DNA from 4 places in the Paenibacillus sp. PK4536 genome. Region 1 is predicted to be linked to each of the others. Evidence: riboswitches for the same ligand, from Rfam matches in the RefSeq annotation. Region 1 holds a riboswitch; each other region holds the start of a gene.
What was found. A riboswitch is a leader RNA that binds a small molecule or an ion and turns the genes downstream of it on or off. The one in region 1 is predicted to bind thiamine pyrophosphate.
Positions count from the first base shown of each region.

Region 2: linked by a shared signal. The riboswitch ahead of PO903_RS07415 (ABC transporter substrate-binding protein) and the one ahead of PO903_RS18105 (thiamine phosphate synthase) in region 1 are both predicted to bind thiamine pyrophosphate.
Region 3: linked by a shared signal. The riboswitch ahead of thiM (hydroxyethylthiazole kinase) and the one ahead of PO903_RS18105 (thiamine phosphate synthase) in region 1 are both predicted to bind thiamine pyrophosphate.
Region 4: linked by a shared signal. The riboswitch ahead of tenA (thiaminase II) and the one ahead of PO903_RS18105 (thiamine phosphate synthase) in region 1 are both predicted to bind thiamine pyrophosphate.

Region 1 covers NZ_CP126313.1:4,092,258-4,095,454, forward strand. Annotated here, with positions in the region: gene thiO (glycine oxidase ThiO) at 1-593, opposite strand, end outside; gene PO903_RS18105 (thiamine phosphate synthase) at 602-1,237, opposite strand; TPP riboswitch at 1,481-1,590, opposite strand; gene PO903_RS18110 (ABC-F family ATP-binding cassette domain-containing protein) at 1,742-3,197, opposite strand, start outside.
Region 2 covers NZ_CP126313.1:1,626,394-1,629,590, reverse strand. Annotated here, with positions in the region: gene PO903_RS07425 (aspartyl-phosphate phosphatase Spo0E family protein) at 1-48, opposite strand, end outside; gene PO903_RS07420 (pyridoxamine 5'-phosphate oxidase family protein) at 339-755, opposite strand; TPP riboswitch at 994-1,105, shown strand; gene PO903_RS07415 (ABC transporter substrate-binding protein) at 1,222-2,262, shown strand; gene PO903_RS07410 (MTH1187 family thiamine-binding protein) at 2,283-2,573, shown strand; gene PO903_RS07405 (ABC transporter permease) at 2,582-3,197, shown strand, end outside.
Region 3 covers NZ_CP126313.1:1,997,662-2,000,858, forward strand. Annotated here, with positions in the region: gene PO903_RS09095 (alpha/beta hydrolase) at 1-789, shown strand, start outside; TPP riboswitch at 975-1,077, shown strand; gene thiM (hydroxyethylthiazole kinase) at 1,248-2,051, shown strand; gene thiD (bifunctional hydroxymethylpyrimidine kinase/phosphomethylpyrimidine kinase) at 2,186-3,001, shown strand; gene thiE (thiamine phosphate synthase) at 2,994-3,197, shown strand, end outside.
Region 4 covers NZ_CP126313.1:1,057,966-1,061,162, forward strand. Annotated here, with positions in the region: gene PO903_RS04925 (ABC transporter ATP-binding protein) at 1-701, opposite strand, end outside; gene PO903_RS04930 (ECF transporter S component) at 679-1,275, opposite strand; gene tenA (thiaminase II) at 1,293-1,979, opposite strand; TPP riboswitch at 2,124-2,227, opposite strand; gene PO903_RS04940 (TIGR01777 family oxidoreductase) at 2,399-3,197, shown strand, end outside.

The DNA.
Region 1 (3,197 bases):
ATCTCCCCTTGGTTAGTGATTACACCTGTAATATGATCTTTCTTTTGCGAATGTAGTAAGCGATATACTTCAGTCTCTGGATAAAAATCAACATGATATTGAATCGCTGCTTGAACAAGGGCTTGATTGAGCAAAGCTGGAATTAATTGCGGTTCATCTGGATTGTAGATCATGCCAGAAGGAGCATAAATATATGGCTCCACTTGTGCTAAATGTGAAGGACTCCACCACTCTTTGCGATCTACTTGGGAATCAGTATGTGTAGGAACAGCAGTCATGGGTAGCAAAAATCCTTCTGTTCGCAGTCCAATATCAATCCCTGTCTGCTCCAATAGATCAGTAGCCAGCTTGCTATAGAGCGATTGACTGTATAATGCCAATTGATACAACTCTTGATGAGCGAAATGTTCTGAATGAGCCGCTAACATTCCACCTGCTGCCCCTGACGCACCAGAAGCGGGTTGATTTTTTTCCAGCAAAGCGACTTTGACTCCTTGCTGTGCCAGTTCATAAGCAAGCGCAGCCCCGATAACGCCAGCGCCTACAACGATCACGTCATAATGATTAGTCTTACCATTCGATAGATGAACCATCCGCCGATTCACTTCTTTCCTAATGATTGTGATTGTAGATCGGTAAAAGTAACTTGTTGAATACTTTCGTTATATAACTGACAGACATGCTGTGGATGTTCCGCCTCAAAAATACCCGACATGACAGCTATTCCTGTAGCACCTGCTTGATGAATGTCTTGGCAATGTTCGGGTTGAATACCACCTATAGCAATCACAGGTATAGATACAGCATGACAAAGCTTTTCTAATTGATCCAATCCTCGTGGACTCAGATCTGGCTTAGAAGTAGTCGCATAAATATGTCCATAAAAAAGATAATCGACCCCTTCATCTTGAGCTTGTAATGCTTGCTCTATGCTATGAACAGATCGCCCGACTTTCCATCTTGAAAGAGGATCATCTGTAGTTATATAAGACATATGTTCACTCAAATGCACACCACCTATATTCAGATCCACTGCTAATTGAGGTCGGCTATTGATCCTGATTTTGGATCGTGGCACTCCTGTATGAATCAACTGCTGGACAGCATTAATGATCTGAGAATCAGACCACTTTTTTTCACGAATATGAATAGCGGTCGTCCATGAATAGATCTGGGAAGCTATCTTCACAAGCTGATCGATCGATCGTTGACCTGTACTGATGGCATGAAGCTCCATAAGATATATGCTCTCCTTCCCTCAAAATATGTATAAGTGAACGCAAAAAAGCCACTTCTTATGAATAAAGAAGTGGCTAGTATAAACTTAGAAAATAATGATTCTTGTCTAAGATCAAACAAGATTATTATTAGAATAACGGACAACATATCGACAATCGTCATAAGCTAATTCTGTATAAAATAATTTCTACTCCATACAGTCAATGACTTAATCGTACATACAATATGATCTAACATTTCCGTAACTCTGCTACCACTTCCCTACGCTGGTATGATCCAGATCAGGTACAAAGGGTCCGAAAGCAATATCTACTTTCATCTCAGCCTCAAGCGGCCCCCCTAGTGCATTCAAGCTATTCGATTTGTTATTCATCTTAGCAAACAGATTTCGATAAAGCAAATCATTATAGAAATATAATATACAAATAATGTAAATCAAAAGCAAATATACATCCAAAATTATTATACATAAATGATATTGTTAGCTTTATTTATACATCTATTATTTTGCTTTAGCTTCAGACCATTGCTCAACATCCCAAATTTTAGTGACCCAATCTTCATAAAATTCAGGTTCATGAGAAACAAGCAAGATCGTACCTTTGTATGCTTTTAAAGCACGTTTCAGTTCGTTTTTAGCATGAACATCCAAGTGATTGGTAGGCTCATCGAACAATACCCAGTTGCTTTCACGTAATAAAAGTTTGCATAAGCGTACTTTCGCTTGCTCTCCACCACTTAACATACGCATAGGACGTGTAATATGCTCATTTTTCAATCCACAACGTGCTAGGTGACCTCGAACTTCATTTTGACTCAAATGCGAAAATTCATTCCATACTTCATCAATCGGTGTCAATTGATCCGGGCGTACTTCTTGTTCAAAATAAGCCGAATGTAAATAATCGCCAAGATACGTTTTACCACTAACCGGTTGAAGTTTACCTAGAATTGTTTTGAGCAAAGTTGATTTACCTACACCATTACAGCCTACGATAGCAATTTTCTCGCCACGTTCAATATTCATAGTCATTTTAGGCAATAAAGCATGAGTATAACCGATCTCGAAGTCTTTACCTTCAAATACCGTTTTACTACTTGCACGTGCTTCTTTGAAATTAAATGTCGGCTTTGCAAATTCTTCCGGTTTGTCGATTCGCTCGATCCGATTTAATTGCTTTTCACGACTTTTCGCACGTCCTGATGTCGATGCACGTGCTTTATTTTTTTGAATAAATTCTTCTTGTTTTTTGATAAAATCTTGCTGTTTTTCAAATGCTTCAATATGTTGATGCTTTTGAATATCTGCCATTTCCAAAAACTTAGCATAATCAGCTGTATACCGATTTAATTTGGCAAATTCCAAATGATAAATAACATTAACAACTTGATTCATGAAATCCGTATCATGCGAAATCAATACAAAAGCATGCGGATAGTCTTGTAAATAACGCGTTAACCATTGAATGTGTTCTACATCCAGATAGTTGGTAGGCTCATCTAATAACAATACATTAGGCTTTTCAAGTAGTAATTTGGCAAGTAATACTTTGGTACGTTGTCCACCACTTAATGCTGTTACATCTTTATCAAGTCCGATTACATTCAGACCCAGACCATAAGCCATATCTTCAACTTTGGTATCTAGTAAATAGAAATCTCCAATTTCTAATTGCTCTTGGATATCACCCATTTGCTCCAACAATACTTCCAATTGTTCAGGTGAAGCATCTGCCATCTGGTTAGTGACTTCGTTTAGTTGTTGTTCTAATTCCAGTAAAGGAAGAAAAGCATCTTTAAGTACATCGCGTACTGTTTTTCCTTCAGTTAACTTCGTATGCTGATCCAAATAACCATAACGTACACGCGGAGCCCATTCGACTTTACCGCTATCTTTTAACAGTTTACCTGTCATAATATTCATTAGTGTTGATTTGCCAGCGCCATTCGCACCGACT
Region 2 (3,197 bases), 2.5 Mb from region 1:
TATGCGGCGTTCCTGTTCGATCTGCTGTTCAATCTGTTTTAAATTCAAGGAAACCACCTCCAGTATAGTTCCTTTACAGTTCTACAATAAGAACTCTCAGTTTATCCCACCATCGGCATTTTACATGTTATGATCTAAAATAATTCTACTTATCTTTTTATACCTTATTTGGGCATACCTTATCAAGTTCCTCAAGTACCTATTTTATCCTTTTTTTGGAAATAAAAAGACGAAAAAACTCGGAATTTGAATTTTGCATTCATTTTACTTGTTTCGCAAATTCAAATCCCGAGTTTTTTATACTATTACTGCCTATTTAATTCTTTTGAAAAAGAATATTATGCAGTCCAAGTTTGTTTGTTGCCATCTTTATCTGTATATTCAATCGTTTGTGGTTTGATATCTAGGATCACATAATCAGGATCTTCTGGACCGGAGAACCATTCTTTAAATTCTTCTTTCCAGACACGTTTTTTGAGTTCGTCGTCTGTAGATACAGAACTTACGCCTTCAATTTCAACGACTTGACTTGTGCCGCCTTTTTCATAACCCAACAATACATAACAGTTCGGATTTTTTTCTAACTCTTCGACTTTATGTGTTTTGCGGTTCGTCGCGAGATGAATATTTAAGCCTTCATTATATAGCGCCATATAACGTACTTTAGGTTTGTCATTTTCTACAGTACCTAGTGCACAAAATGGGTTACCTTCTAATGCAGTCAAAATTGCTTGTTCTTCAGCTGTTTTACTCATGATCAATCTCCTCCTGTATATAAACGTATGGGTGTATTCAATTTCTTAGTCTATGTATATCGAATAGATATGATAGAAAAAGATTGAATGGAACTTTATTAGTTACAAACTTCCGTATATGTAAATACCCTTAGACCGAGTTCCTGAACCGAAATAGATTGTCTATTGCTGATGACAACGCATTCTCTGTACTGGACAGTTGATACCCTCTGGTCTATAATTACAATGTAAAAAAACCGCATACGTACAGGGGAGCTAGTTGCAACTGGCTGAGAGTGTATTGTGATAAATACAGACCCTTATACCTGATCTGGATAATGCCAGCGTAGGAAAGTAACAAGTCGTTATATGCTGTATGTTGAGCTTATAATTGCACCTATGTCGTCCCGATGGGGGCGTTTTTTTTATGCCTTTTATCAAGTGAAGACCGATTCTACTATTTGATTGAACAGAAAGAAGGGTTAGGATGATTGGAAATAAAAAAGGGTGGCGGAAAAGCTTACCATGGTTAATGGTAGGTTTATTATGGATCACAACTGCATGTGGTTCAGCAGCAAGTACAACCAATACAACAGATGAAGCGGGCAATACATCTACACTTAAAGATGTCAAAGTCGTTCTAGACTGGACACCCAATACAAATCATACCGGCTTATATGTAGCCCAAGCACAGGGCTTTTATAAAGAAGCAGGATTGAATGTCGAAATTATAGCGCCCGGACAAGGCGGAGCAGATACGATGGTCGCTTCTGGTGAAGTGCCTTTTGGAATCAGCTACCAAGAAAGTGTCACACAAGCTAGAGTACAAGGTGTTCCACTCGTCTCGCTTGCTGCTGTTATTCAACATAATACTTCTGGCTTCGCGGCACCTACAGATCGCGGGATCAAGACGCCTAAAGATATGGAAGGCAAATCCTATGGCGCTTGGGGCTCTCCTGTTGAAGAAGCTGTCATGAAATCAATTATGGACACGGACGGCGGCGATGTTAGCAAAGTTAAAAGTGTGAATATCGGGAATGCCGACTATTTTACAGCAGTACAAAAAGGAATCGACTTTGCCTGGATATTCTACGCATGGACAGGCATAGAAGCTGAACTTCGTGGTCAGCCGTTAGATATGTTATATGTTAAAGATTATTCTGACCAACTGGATTACTATACCCCTGTTATCGTAACCAATGAGAAGCAGATCTCTACCGATCCTGAATTGGTCAAATCATTTATGGCGGCAACCAGTAAAGGGTATGAATATGCGATTGCGCATCCAGACGAATCTGCGGATATCTTGCTCAAAGCTGTTCCTGATCTTGATCCTAAATTAGTAAAAGCCAGTCAAGAATGGTTATCTCCACGTTATCAAGATGATGCACCACGCTGGGGTGAACAAAAACAATCCGTCTGGGAAGGATATGCCAACTGGATGTTCAAGCAAAAATTGCTCGATAGTCCATTAGATGCAACTAAAGCCTACACCAATGATTATTTACCTGCGGCAACGACTAAATAGAGCATAAGGAGATGGATAGAATGGCACATACGTTACTCAGTATTCAAGTAATTCCCAAAACACAAGCAGGCGAGAACTCTTATGATTATGTAGATCGGGCGATTGAAGTGATTCAAGCATCCGGCGTGAAATATGAAGTTCATCCACTTGAGACTACTATGGAAGGCGAACTTAGCGAATTGCTAGAAGTGGTTCGTCAAATGCATGAAGCTTTGGTGGAGAAAGGTAGTCCTAGTATCATTTCTCAGATCAAGATTGCACATAGTCCATCCGGTATCAGTATGGATGGATTGACCGAGAAGTACCGCTAATGTCTGCTATGAGATCATGGTGGAAAAGCATATGGCCGCCCCTGGGGGCGGTTGTTTTATTATTGGTCATCTGGCAATTGGCAACCAGTCTATTCCATATTGAAGCATGGATTCTGCCAAGTCCTGCGTTAATTGGACATGAAGCTTGGAGTGAAAAAGATCGACTGGGTCTGCATACATGGGCAACTTTAAAGTTAACATTATCCGGTTTTAGTATCGGGGTCGCTGTAGGTCTACTGGTAGCAGGAGTACTTCATTACACTCCGTTTCTACGTTCAGCGCTATATCCGTTATTGATTTTGAGTCAAAATATTCCGACGATTGCACTGGGACCGCTACTTGTCATCTGGTTCGGATTTGGTATTTTATCCAAATTAATCGTGATTATTCTCGTCTGCTTTTTCCCGGTCACGATTGCGGCACTCAGCGGACTGGCTACAACCGATCGAACAATGCTCAATTATATGCAAATGATTGGTGCTTCCAAAAGCCAAATCTTTTGGAAATTAGAATTGCCTTTTAGCTTACCTTCGATCTTCTCTGGCGTAAAAATTGCAGCAACCTATAGTGTGATGGGTGCAATTATCGCAGAATGGATCAGCAGTAGTGAGGGAATAGGCTACT
Region 3 (3,197 bases), 2.1 Mb from region 1:
ACAGCTAGTATTCATTATCCAGAACAGGAACCGCAATTAGCCGGACGGGGCAAAAGCCGTACACCGCTGATTGTGATCTGCCATGGTTTTGTAGGCAGCCGCATTGGAGTGGATCGCCTATTTGTTAGTACAGCCCGTGAATTGGCGGCTGACGGTTATATGGTGGTTCGTTTTGATTATGCAGGTTGCGGTGAAAGCAGCGGCGAATATGGCAATGAAGGTTTAGAATCAATGGTTGCTCAGACTCGTACTGTACTTGATTATGCGATGACTTGCAGTGATATTGATCCGATACGGGTCACTTTAATTGGACATAGCTTGGGCGGAGCTGTAGCGATTCTGACATCGGTACGCGATCAACGTGTCAAAAGTCTGGTGCTCTGGTCAGCAGTAGGGCATCCATTTAACGATATCGTCAAATTAACAGGACGTGACAAATACGATCAAGCAGTGATCGAAGGCAAAGCCGATCATCTAGGGTATTCATTTACGCCGATATACTTTGATTCACTTGGCAATTATCAACCGTTTCAAGAAGCCAAGCAGTTTAATGGCGATGTGCTCGTTATTCATGGAACAGGCGACGATGTGATCCCTGTCGATTATGCCTTTTTATATCAAAAAGTATTCTGGACACGTTCAGAAGGACGCTGTGATAAAGAGATCATTTTTCAAGCAGATCATACGTATTCTAACGGCACACACCGACGTGAATTGCTGGACAAAACCCGTCAATGGCTTACAGGACGTGAAGTGGCTCAGACCGATTGGCAACACTGGATGATATAAGCGTTTGGCAATATAAACACTTATATCGTAAGATATTTTGCTATCGCAAAAATCATGTTCGATTGGACTAGAAGAAGTAGCGCTTATACTGCCAAGCGCTTGTATAGTAAGATATTAACCAATTTCTCACTCTTTACCAGATCATTCACCAGTGGTATGGTAAGAAAGAACAATTGAATAGTTACTGATTTCACTAGGGGAGCCTGTTGGCTGAGACGAAAATGGATTTTCGGACCCTTGGAACCTGATCTGGATTATACTAGCGGAGGGAAGTGGAGGCTAAATTTTCACTCAAGTTATGTCTACCTGAATGAATGTTTGACCCATTTGTCTCTTTAGAGATGGATGGGTCTTTATTGCGTTCAGCCCTTATAAGATAAAGCCTAACCTTTTCTACATATAATCCAAATAGAATAGGGTAATCGCAAAATATCTATTTATTACAGGAGGCTAATTAAATGAGCTTTTTAGCAAAAGTACAAGCACAAAATCCACTTGTTCATAATATTACGAATATGGTCGTGACTAATTTTACAGCCAATGGATTGCTGGCTTTGGGCGCTTCTCCTTTTATGGCATATGCCCATGAAGAAGTAAAAGATGTGGCTGCAATGGCAAGTGCTGTGGTGCTCAATATCGGTACGCTTGATCCTTATACAGTCGAAGCTATTCTCCAAGCAGGACGCTCAGCCAATCAAGCAGGTGTACCTGTTGTATTTGATCCGGTAGGCGCAGGAGCGACACCTTATCGTACCCAGTCAGCGATACAGATTACTGAGCATGTCCAGATTGATGTGTTACGTGGCAATGTGGCTGAAGTCGCTAATGTCATCGGCGAACAATGGCATATCAAAGGCGTAGATGCAGGAGCAGGCGAAGGAAATATGGTCGAGATTGCTGAACAAGCGGCTCGCCAATTGAAATGTATCGTAGCAATCACAGGCGAAAAAGATGTGGTCACTGATGGCAATACCACCTATACCATTGCAAATAGTCACAGCATCTTAACACGGGTCACAGGCGGAGGTTGCCTGCTCAGTGCTGTTGTGGGTGCATTTATCGCAGTGGCTGATCCTACAGAGGCACAAGAACGCTTAAACGCTGTAGTTGAAGCACTAGCGTTTTACGGCATCGCAGCAGAGATTGCTTACCAACAGACCGCAGGACAAGGTACAGGTAGCTTTCAGATCGAATTTATCAATCAACTCTCTCTAGTCACACCCGATATCGTATCCACCCATTCAAAAATCGCAAAAGTCTAGCGCTTGGCAAGATAAGCGCGACATCTTCTAATTAAATAAAATGTGATTTTTGTGTAACAAAATATCTTACGATTAGCGCTTGGCAAGATAAGCGCGACATCTTCTAATCAAATCTATCCAAAGGAGTGAAAAAAATGAGCGTATATCAAGCTTTAACGATTGCTGGTTCAGATAGTGGAGGAGGCGCAGGGATTCAAGCCGATCTCAAAACATTTCAAGAACTCGGAGTTTATGGTATGTCTGTTCTTACTGCTGTCACGGCTCAAAATACAAAAGGGGTACAAGGAGTCTATCCGGTAGAAATTGAAGGTATTATTCAGCAATTGGATTCGATTGGTACAGATCTACAACCGCATGCTGTCAAAACAGGGATGTTATTTAGCGCTGAGATTATTCGTCATGTCGCTCAAAAAGTAAAACAGTACCAGTGGCAACATCTAGTGATTGATCCAGTGATGGTAGCCAAAGGCGGCTCTGTGCTTTTGCAACAAGAAGCATTACAAGCGCTCGTCTCGGATCTGATCCCGTTAGCAGAGATCATCACTCCGAATTTACCAGAAGCAGAGCTACTCACAGGGATATCGATCACCAACATGCAACAGCGTGAACAAGCCGCCACACAGTTAATTGATATGGGTGCAACGTATGTAGTGATTAAAGGTGGACATGATGCATTGACTTCAACCGTTGTGGATTTGTTGTATGATGGACAACATTTTGAATATTTTGAAAGCAAGCGTATTGATACAATGCATACGCATGGGACAGGCTGTACTTTTTCAGCGGCATTAACGGCAACATTAGCTCAAGGTAAATCGATCCATGAAGCTGTAGATACCGCCAAGCAATTTATTCAAGCCGCGATTGAAGATGGACTGGGAATTGGTTCCGATCATGGGCCTACTAATCATTTTGCGTATCAACAAAGGAGCCGGGTCTATAATGTCTAAGCCAGATCAACACCAATTGCGCCAGTATTTACGCCTTTATCTAGTGATGGGTAGTGTCAATTGTACACAAGCACCAGAAGAAGTATTAACATCTGCCATCGCAGGAGGGATTACTCTTTTTCAATTCCGTGAAAAAGGAGTCGGTGCACTCACAGGGCAAGCGTACTATCAACTGGCTGAATCTCTTCAACAGATC
Region 4 (3,197 bases), 2.0 Mb from region 1:
CAGATGCCTGCTTCTTGCATCTCTGCACGATATCGCTGGATCATCTCTGCTGGCTCTCCTTGCGCAATCATACTGCCTTGTGCATTCATAAGAATGACTCGATCCATCCACTGTATACAGCCATCTAAAGTGTGCTCGACAAATACCATTGTCTGTCCATGCTGATCTGCTAGTTCATGTAGCAATTGAAAGATTTCTTTACGACTGACTGGATCTAATTGTGCGGTCGGTTCATCGAAAAAAAGAACTTCTGGTTCAAGTGCCAACAGACATGCTAATGCTAATCGTTGCTTCATGCCACCAGACAATGTCTCGATCGGCGTATGCACATCTATATCCAGACCTACTTGCTTCATGACAGTCTCTATCATGGCATCCATTTGAGCACGGGGAATCAAGCGATTTTCTAAGCTAAAAGCGATCTCTTCATCCACATGAAGCATACAGAACTGGGAATCTGGATCTTGGAACATGACTCCACATTGAGGGGCTAATCGAATCTCACCTTCCACCTCGGCTTCTACATGTTCAGGAATAATGCCTGATAACACAGATAATAGTGTCGACTTCCCACTTCCACTAGGTCCCAAAATAAGTACTTTTTCACCTCGTGAAATCGACAGATCAATACCGTTCAAAACGTTAGCTTCTCGATTATAAAAGCGTACCGACAGGTCTTTACACTCCAGAAGCGATTCCATTAGGTTTTCCCTTCTTCCGACGTGCTTTCATAATTTCGTATTGATCCAACACTCCTGTTTTGCACAAAGCTTCTACGACAATCTTAGCTAACCCTCCACCTAAAATCATTCCACTGATCATTTGAATAATCAGCGTTAACAGCAATACCTGAGTTGTATAGTAACCGAATCCGTTAGCAATAACGTTATAAAGGACTCCACCTACCGCTGCCAATGCACCAGACAACATGAGAGTCATCAAGTTATATCGTTTGTAGCCAAATAGAGCGAAAGCAATCTCTGCTCCAATCCCTTGAAACACACCGATCAATAAGGCAGATAAGCCAAAATGACTACCGGTTAATAGCTCTACAGCCGCTGCCGCTACTTCAGCAATTAGCGCCGCGCCTGGCTTACGAATAATATAAGCCACAATCGGGCTTGCTATAATCCAGATGCCAAACATAAATCCTGCACCTACCGGTCCAACCAGTGCTGAGATCGGTATCCATAACGTTGACCATCCTAGATAAATCACACCGCAAGCTACGGCTAAAATAACTGTTAACACAACCTCTTTCATTTTCCATGTCATATGGATCGGCTGAGCATTCATACGCGTGCAACCTCCATCGGTACAGGCCAATCTTGTAGCGTGTAAGCCATGTCCCAGAACATATATTCAAATTGACAGCTCAGTAGAAAATGTTCTTTCATACGTGCACGATGTGTAGGTGTTGTCTGCTCTGCCCATTGATCTAAGCGAGCGCAAAATTGATGCGTTATTGTATCTGTTCGATTGCCATAGAAGCTGATCCAATCATAAAAAGGATGAGATGCATCAGGCTTCACCTCTTCCAGTAACTTCACACCAATTTCCCAGTATGTCCACGGACAAGGCAATAATACAGCCAAAATATCACCCAGATCACCTTCATGAGCTACCGTTAACATATGACGAATATAATGATGAGACGAAGGCGAAAGCGCGTATCCTTGTAAATCTTCATATCTTACGCCTGCTACATCACAGAAATTATTATGAGGATGAATTTCACTATGAAGCACAAATGAAATCTGTTCATTAAACATCGCCATATCTTCGCGTGTTGGACACTTGGCAATCGCTGTTCCATAGATACGCATAAATGAATTCAAATACTCAAAATCTTGTTTTACATAATGGATTAACTGCTCACTACGCAGATCACCTTTGGCAATGCCTTGAACAAAGGGATGATTGAAAATCGCTTCAAAAATAGGGTCTGCTGCCTGTCTAATTTCCTGTGAAAATGTCATGATTGTATCCTCCTTAGATTGAAGCATCATGATCGATGCTTGGTTAATAAAGAAGGACCACTGCTGGAATATATGGAAAAATACATGCAAAAAAGCCGCCCCGTGATGGAGCGGCAGAATAGGTGTACGTATTGTACAGGTACTCTTGCACAGTCTCCACTTTCCTACGCTAGTATGAACTAGATCAGGTTCCAAGGGTCCGGGATCTTCCCGTCTCAGCCTACACAAAGGCTCCCCTAGTGGTCATTCGATTCATTTGCATCTTACTGTACACACGATTGAAGAGACTGTCAACTGCTATAAGAATCTTGTGGTTTCCTTTTTTTACCGTTATACACTTATAAAATGGTGTAAAATATAGATATTATTAGGTATTTGCACGCAGATTAAAATATCTGAATAGAAGTGAGTTGATGGGGATGACACGTAAAGTGGTATTAGCAGGCGGTACCGGATTTATCGGGCAGTATTTGGAAAAAAAATTTACAGCTATGAATATAGATGTTCAGATCATTTCCAGACAATCTCCACATATCGCATGGGATGATTATCAAGGGATTGTGCAAGCGTTAGATGGCGCAGAGATGGTGATTAATCTGGCGGGGAAATCGGTCAATTGTCGTTATAACGAGCAGAACAAACGTGAGATTATGAATTCCCGAGTAGAAACCACACAGACTCTTGGAAACGCTATCTTGGATTGTGAGCATCCACCTGCGGTATGGATGAATTCCAGTACAGCGACTATTTATCGTCATGCAGAAGATCGTCCGATGACCGAGACGAAAGGCGAGATCGGGACTGGCTTTTCAGTGAATGTTGCCAAAGCTTGGGAAGAAGCTTTTTTCGCGTTTAACCTTCCTCATACACGACAAGCGGCATTACGAATAGCAATTGTACTGGGCCCAGGCGGTGGAGTTATGACTCCTTTTCAAAATCTTGTTCGCTTTGGACTAGGGGGTCATCAAGGATCAGGCAAGCAGATGTTTAGCTGGATTCATGTTGAAGATTTATTCCAAATTATTTTATTTATTCAAGAGTGGGAATCTCTGGAAGGAGTATTTAACTGTACGTCGCCGAATCCAGTCACCAATCGGGAACTGATGGCGACCATGCGCAAAGTGATGCATCGTAAAGGCGGTCTGCCTGCGTCTACATGGATGCTGAATCTGGGTGCTCGAATCATCCGTACCGAGCCTGAATTGGTACTTAAAAGCC